Regions from separate parts of the Lysinibacillus sp. FSL P2-0066 genome, predicted to be linked through region 1. Evidence: a T-box and tRNA genes for the amino acid it is inferred to sense, from the RefSeq annotation. Region 1 holds a T-box; the other holds one or more tRNA genes.
The links. A T-box is a leader RNA that pairs with one kind of tRNA and senses whether it is charged. The one in region 1 lies ahead of trpS (tryptophan--tRNA ligase), so its partner is inferred to be a tRNA-Trp.

Region 1 (3,383 bases):
ATTAGTATGCTTTTATTCTTTGTTTTTAACCTTCATACTGCATTTGTTTTTCAACCTTTGACCACACTACAGTAAAACCATCGAGTAACCGTAAACATGAATTTTTGTGTTCACAGTTGTCTCTAACTCTATTGTATGCTGTTCTGTCATAAAATGAAAAGGATATACACCGTTTCACAGAAGATATTTGAATTATTGAAATTGTAGTAAACTATTTAACTTAAATCAAGTTTAACATACTTTTACGGAAATATATGACTTTTCCCTATTAATTATTATACTTCATATAGAAGGTTTTACAGAAGTAAAACATAAAAAAAAGATGTCACAACATGTATTCCACATCTGTAACATCTATTACATATATTATTCAGAATAGAAAGGTTTAATTCACCATTCGTTGCGCTTCTTGTAATTGATATGCTCGAACTTTTCGAGGTAAGAAACGACGAATTTCATCTTCATTGTAGCCAACCTGCAGACGTTTTTCATCTAAAATGATTGGTCTACGTAGTAAGCCAGGATATTCCTGAATTAATTCATATAAACGTTGTAATGGTAAGCTTTCAACATCCACATTTAATTTTTGGAATATTTTAGAACGAGTGGAAATGATTTCATCAGTTCCATCTTCTGTCATTCGTAAAATTTTTTTTATTTCACTTATGCTAAGCGGTTCAGAAAATATATTACGTTCTGTATATGGAATTTCGTGCTCCTCTAACCAAGCTTTTGCTTTACGACAAGAGGTACAACTTGGTGATGTAAATAGGGTTACGATCATTCTGACACATCCTTTCATTTAAAAATCATTATCTATAAACCAGAACCAATGTGTTAAATTAGAATTAATGTAATGTAAAATACACAGTACCATTATACAGTACTCAGCTGTATTTGAATATAGTTCCAATAAAAAAATCTGAACCTATCCATAAATATTCTGTCTATTCATACAGCTTTCAAATATGATGTATTTTCTTCAAACTTATGTGCTACTACTACCATTCCCATTTTTAAAGCATTTTAAACATCTAAACAGATATCTCAGTTGTTCTCATTTAAGAAAAATAATCGAGAAAATTGTCAATCCCATGTGTACATCCAAACAATTTTTTAATAAAAAATTATAAATTTATAACAAAATTACATAACAAAAAAAGCATATAATTTTTTCTAGAAAAAAAACACCGTCAAAAGTCTGACTTTACACAAAGGAATCTTTATAATATAATTCTTTGCAATCAAATCAATTTGAACAATTTAAATTGAGAAAAACGCTGACGAAGAGTAGTACATATGCTAATTCACGTATAGAGAGTCTGTGGTTGCTGTAAACAGATCGTGGATGCATGTGGAATGGACTTCCGAGTTAGCTTTGTGAACGCTACTTGAAGCTATTAGCAAAGCTCGTCCCTTCACGTTACGAAGCTGAGTGGCCTTTTTAGGCAAGCTGGGTGGTACCGCGGATTCAAACATCATTCGTCCCTTCATTAGAAAAAATCTAATGAGGACGCATGATGTTTTTTTGTCTTCATCACCAAGTTGAAAGGTGAAGACAACGCTGTGACACAAGTTACAGCAATTGAATTCGAGGAGGAATTTTTTAATGACAACTATTTTTTCTGGCGTACAGCCTACAGGTATCGTAACATTAGGGAACTATTTAGGAGCATTCAAGCAGTTCCCGGCACTACAAGATGAAGGAAACGCTATTTATTGTATCGTTGATCAACATGCCATCACTGTTGCACAAGATCCTAAAGAATTACGAGAAAGTATTCGTAAGCTTGCTGCTACCTACATTGCTACTGGCATTGACCCTAAAAAATCGACATTATTTATTCAATCAGAGGTGCCAGCGCATGCTCAGGCAGGATGGATGTTACAATGTGTTGCGTCTATCGGTGAGCTAGAACGTATGACACAATTCAAAGATAAATCACATGGTAAGGAAAGCGTATCTGCTGCTCTTTTAACATATCCACCGCTAATGGCTGCAGACATTCTACTTTATAACACAAATATTGTCCCTGTCGGCGATGATCAGAAGCAGCATATTGAGCTAACTCGTGACCTTGCAGAACGCTTTAACAAACGCTTTGGCGATGTTTTAACGATTCCAGAAATTCAATTACCAAAAGCAGGTGCACGCATTAAATCCTTACAAGAGCCAACAAAGAAAATGAGTAAATCAGATCCAAATACGAAAGCGACAATTCGCTTATTAGATACTGCGAAAGACATTGAGAAAAAAATTAAATCAGCTGTAACTGACTCTGACGGCATCGTTGCATTTGATGTGGAAAATAAACCAGGTGTTTCAAATTTATTGACAATCGAATCAGCTATTTCAGGGGTAGCCGTTGAAGATTTAGTCAAAAAATATGAGGGAATTGGTTATGGTGGATTCAAGCAGGGTGTAGCAACAGCAGTAATTGAACACCTAACACCTATTCAAGAGAAATTCTATCATCTAGTAGAATCATCAGAATTAGATGTCATTCTAGATGAAGGTGCTGAAAAGGCGAATGCGATTGCTAGTACTACATTAAAACGTATGGAAGATGCTATGGGTCTTGGTCGCGCACGTAGCTAAACTTACGGCTTGTCTGAGGATCGATCAAAGCCCAAATCAAGCACAACTGCGCAGATGATGATACAGGCTCCTACCGCCATATAAAATTCTGTTGTTTGAAAAATAAATTTGAAAACAACCTTCCATGAATAACCTAGTGTGCGGTAATTTAAATACAATATGAGATTCCCTACAGAGAGGATCATTAAGCCATAACTTACTAAAAATAAAAAGAGACGAAACATAGTAATGGCATCCTTTCTATTTCTTCTTACTTATCATTTATTCACAAAACTATAAAAAAAGACGTCAGCCATTTAAATTTGGCTGACGTTTTTTTATGTTTATCTATTATGCTTCATATTTTTTGAATAGGAGACTTGCATTATGACCACCAAAACCAAGAGAATTACTCATTGCATATTGAATATTTGCTTCTCTTGCTTCGTTTGGAACATAATCTAAATCACATTCAGGATCAGGATCTTTTAAATTGATTGTAGGTGGTAAAATCCCTTCTTTAAGGGCTAATGCTGTGAAAATAGCTTCCACACCACCTGCTGCTCCTAATAAGTGACCCGTCATAGATTTTGTTGAGCTCATTGCAAGGTTATACGCATGATCACCAAAAGCAGTTTTCACAGCTTGTGTTTCGAATAAATCGTTATATGGCGTACTTGTACCATGGGCATTAATATAATCAACTTGTGATGGCTCTACGCCACCATCTGTTAATGCTTGCGTCATCGCACGTGCTGCACCTTCACCCTCTGGAGCTGGAGCCGTAATGTGATGCGCATCCCCA
Region 2 (3,383 bases), 490 kb from region 1:
TCGGAAAATAGCCTTTTCATCTAAAACATCGCGTGCATCTACCACGTGGAGTGACTGCCAAAACAGACGTCCGATACATTTATTGCTATTACGCCATGCCACTCGTGCACCAAAAACTAACTCTTCTGTTGTTGGGTGATATTCACCTGCATCCTTAACTGCCTGTAATCTATTCTTTAACCAAAGTTCTGATTCATTTTGTTCTGTCTGGTATAGACTTAAAAACTGCTGTATCTCCTGTATATTCATATCGATTCCTCCACTTATCCTCATATTAGAGGAACAAAACAACAAGCACCATGAAAATAGTAATTAAAAAAACATACATATTTTATATATGAAATAGTTTGTTCAAATTTACTCTATAGACTCACTTTCGTAAGAGAATGTAAGAGAGATCCTAATTATTATAAAAAGACTACATTAATCATGTAATCTTCATAGTGTTGCAGCAAAGCAATCAATAGAATTTTGTGAAAGATAAAAGTCTTTCCATTTTAGGCTACTTACATGCTGCTGACGCTTTACTTTCGCGCTGGGGCTAGTCTCTGTCTGACTAACCCCGGCAATAAGTAGTCTTCCTCATTTATCCACACAAATAAATTGTAGGTATTCACTTATGGATGGCTGTTGTAACTCATTCCCTTCTCCACATTGAAGATAAGGGCTTATCCTCTCTGAGAATACAGATAATGGGCTTTTTGATCGCTATGCTACTTTGAAAAAAGGAAAGACACTTTGCAGAATGGTTGATTGGAGAGGAGCCAGCGTCACGCCGAGGGGGATTTAGCGTCACAGATGTACCCTGGAGCGAACGTAAGTGAGTGAAGCGGCTCATCGGACGCCGCCTGGAAAGGAAGCTGGCAGAACGGAAATCTACCTCTACCTTGCTAAAAGGTCTTTTTCTGCTAGTGATCTTTTTTCAACAACATGAAAAAGGAGAATAGAATTAAAGGAGAATAGAAAAAAGCATGTAACACACATCTGTGCTACATGCTTGATGACCCGTACGGGATTCGAACCCGTGTTACCGCCGTGAAAGGGCGGTGTCTTAACCACTTGACCAACGGGCCGTGGCTCCGAAGGCAGGACTCGAACCTGCGACAACCTGATTAACAGTCAGGTGCTACTACCAACTGAGCTACTTCGGAATAATGATGGGCCTAAATGGACTCGAACCATCGACCTCACGCTTATCAGGCGTGCGCTCTAACCAGCTGAGCTATAGGCCCATTTTGGAGCGGGTGATGAGAATCGAACTCACGACATCAGCTTGGAAGGCTGAGGTTTTACCATTAAACTACACCCGCAATAATGGTGGGTCAGGACGGAATCGAACCGCCGACACTTAGAGCTTCAATCTAATGCTCTACCAACTGAGCTACTGACCCGAAAATGGAGGAGGTAGAGGGATTCGAACCCCCGCGCGGTGTTACCCGCCTGTCGGTTTTCAAGACCGATCCCTTCAGCCAGACTTGGGTATACCTCCAAAAATATTAAAATGGTGGAGCCTAGCGGTATCGAACCGCTGACCTCCTGCGTGCAAGGCAGGCGCTCTCCCAGCTGAGCTAAGGCCCCATTAATCATGAAAGATGGTCGGAATGACAGGATTCGAACCTACGACCCCTTGGTCCCAAACCAAGTGCTCTACCAAGCTGAGCTACATTCCGTAAACATGAATTTATTGGCGCGCCCGACAGGAGTCGAACCCATAACCTTCTGATCCGTAGTCAGACGCTCTATCCAATTGAGCTACGGGCGCATATTAATTAAAAAATGATGAGCCATGAAGGACTCGAACCTTCGACCCTCTGATTAAAAGTCAGATGCTCTACCAACTGAGCTAATGGCTCATAAAAAAAGAAAAAATGGCTGGGGTACTAGGATTCGAACCTAGGCATGACGGAATCAAAATCCGTTGCCTTACCGCTTGGCTATACCCCAATGTTAAAATGGGGCGACTGATGGGAATCGAACCCACGAATGTCGGAACCACAATCCGATGCGTTAACCACTTCGCCACAATCGCCACTATATAAATTTATAATAGCTGTATATGAACGAGTACCTCAATACCTGGCAGGGGCAGTAGGAATCGAACCCACACCAAAGGTTTTGGAGACCTCTATTCTACCGTTGAACTATGCCCCTAAAATGGTGGAGGGGGACGGATTCGAACCGCCGAACCCTAAGGAGCGGATTTACAGTCCGCCGCGTTTAGCCACTTCGCTACCCCTCCAAGGGAATGGTGCCGGCGATAGGAGTCGAACCCACGACCTACTGATTACAAGTCAGTTGCTCTACCAACTGAGCTACACCGGCAATAATAATGGCGGTCCCGACCGGGATCGAACCGGCGATCTCCTGCGTGACAGGCAGGCATGTTAACCGCTACACCACGGGACCAAAATGGTGGAGGATGACGGGCTCGAACCGCCGACCCCCTGCTTGTAAGGCAGGTGCTCTCCCAGCTGAGCTAATCCTCCACAAAAAATAAGCGAAGCGACGTCCTACTCTCACAGGGGGAAGCCCCCAACTACCATCGGCGCTAAAGAGCTTAACTTCCGTGTTCGGTATGGGAACGGGTGTGACCTCTTTGCCATCATCACTTCACTTATTCAGCTGAAAGACTTATTCTTTCAAAACTAGATAAACGATACATTGAATGCTTCAAACATATTGGTTAAGTCCTCGATCGATTAGTATTCGTCAGCTCCATGTGTCACCACACTTCCACCTCGAACCTATCTACCTCATCGTCTTTGAGGGATCTTACTTACTTGCGTAATGGGAAATCTCATCTTGAGGGGGGCTTCATGCTTAGATGCTTTCAGCACTTATCCCGTCCACACATAGCTACCCAGCGATGCCTTTGGCAAGACAACTGGTACACCAGCGGTGTGTCCATCCCGGTCCTCTCGTACTAAGGACAGCTCCTCTCAAATTTCCTACGCCCACGACGGATAGGGACCGAACTGTCTCACGACGTTCTGAACCCAGCTCGCGTACCGCTTTAATGGGCGAACAGCCCAACCCTTGGGACCGACTACAGCCCCAGGATGCGATGAGCCGACATCGAGGTGCCAAACCTCCCCGTCGATGTGGACTCTTGGGGGAGATAAGCCTGTTATCCCCGGGGTAGCTTTTATCCGTTGAGCGATGGCCCTTCCATGCGGAACCACCGGATCACTAAGCCCGTCTTTCGACCCTGCTCGACTTGTAGGTCTCGCAGTCAAGCTCCCTTGTGCCTTTACACTCTACGAATGATTTCCAACCATTCTGAGGGAACCTTTGGGCGCCTCCGTTACCTTTTAGGAGGCGACCGCCCCAGTCAAACTGTCCGCCTGACACTGTCTCCTGCCCCGCTAAGGGGCATGGGTTAG

Region 2: it encodes a tRNA-Trp, which carries the amino acid that the T-box ahead of trpS (tryptophan--tRNA ligase) is inferred to sense. The anticodon was not compared.

Annotation. Positions count from the first base shown of each region.
Region 1 is NZ_CP150202.1:738,234-741,616, reverse strand. It holds gene spxA (transcriptional regulator SpxA) at 386-781, opposite strand; T-box leader at 1,272-1,493, shown strand; gene trpS (tryptophan--tRNA ligase) at 1,610-2,599, shown strand; gene MKZ14_RS03480 (hypothetical protein) at 2,602-2,823, opposite strand; gene fabF (beta-ketoacyl-ACP synthase II) at 2,930-3,383, opposite strand, start outside.
Region 2 is NZ_CP150202.1:250,134-253,516, reverse strand. It holds gene MKZ14_RS01290 (nitric oxide synthase oxygenase) at 1-249, opposite strand, end outside; tRNA gene MKZ14_RS01285 (tRNA-Glu) at 1,002-1,073, opposite strand; tRNA gene MKZ14_RS01280 (tRNA-Asn) at 1,075-1,151, opposite strand; tRNA gene MKZ14_RS01275 (tRNA-Ile) at 1,159-1,232, opposite strand; tRNA gene MKZ14_RS01270 (tRNA-Gly) at 1,237-1,310, opposite strand; tRNA gene MKZ14_RS01265 (tRNA-Phe) at 1,316-1,391, opposite strand; tRNA gene MKZ14_RS01260 (tRNA-Ser) at 1,397-1,489, opposite strand; tRNA gene MKZ14_RS01255 (tRNA-Ala) at 1,503-1,578, opposite strand; tRNA gene MKZ14_RS01250 (tRNA-Pro) at 1,594-1,670, opposite strand; tRNA gene MKZ14_RS01245 (tRNA-Arg) at 1,686-1,762, opposite strand; tRNA gene MKZ14_RS01240 (tRNA-Lys) at 1,781-1,853, opposite strand; tRNA gene MKZ14_RS01235 (tRNA-Gln) at 1,870-1,944, opposite strand; tRNA gene MKZ14_RS01230 (tRNA-His) at 1,954-2,029, opposite strand; tRNA gene MKZ14_RS01225 (tRNA-Trp) at 2,078-2,151, opposite strand; tRNA gene MKZ14_RS01220 (tRNA-Tyr) at 2,156-2,239, opposite strand; tRNA gene MKZ14_RS01215 (tRNA-Thr) at 2,247-2,322, opposite strand; tRNA gene MKZ14_RS01210 (tRNA-Asp) at 2,331-2,406, opposite strand; tRNA gene MKZ14_RS01205 (tRNA-Val) at 2,411-2,486, opposite strand; rRNA gene rrf (5S ribosomal RNA) at 2,498-2,613, opposite strand; rRNA gene MKZ14_RS01195 (23S ribosomal RNA) at 2,680-3,383, opposite strand, start outside.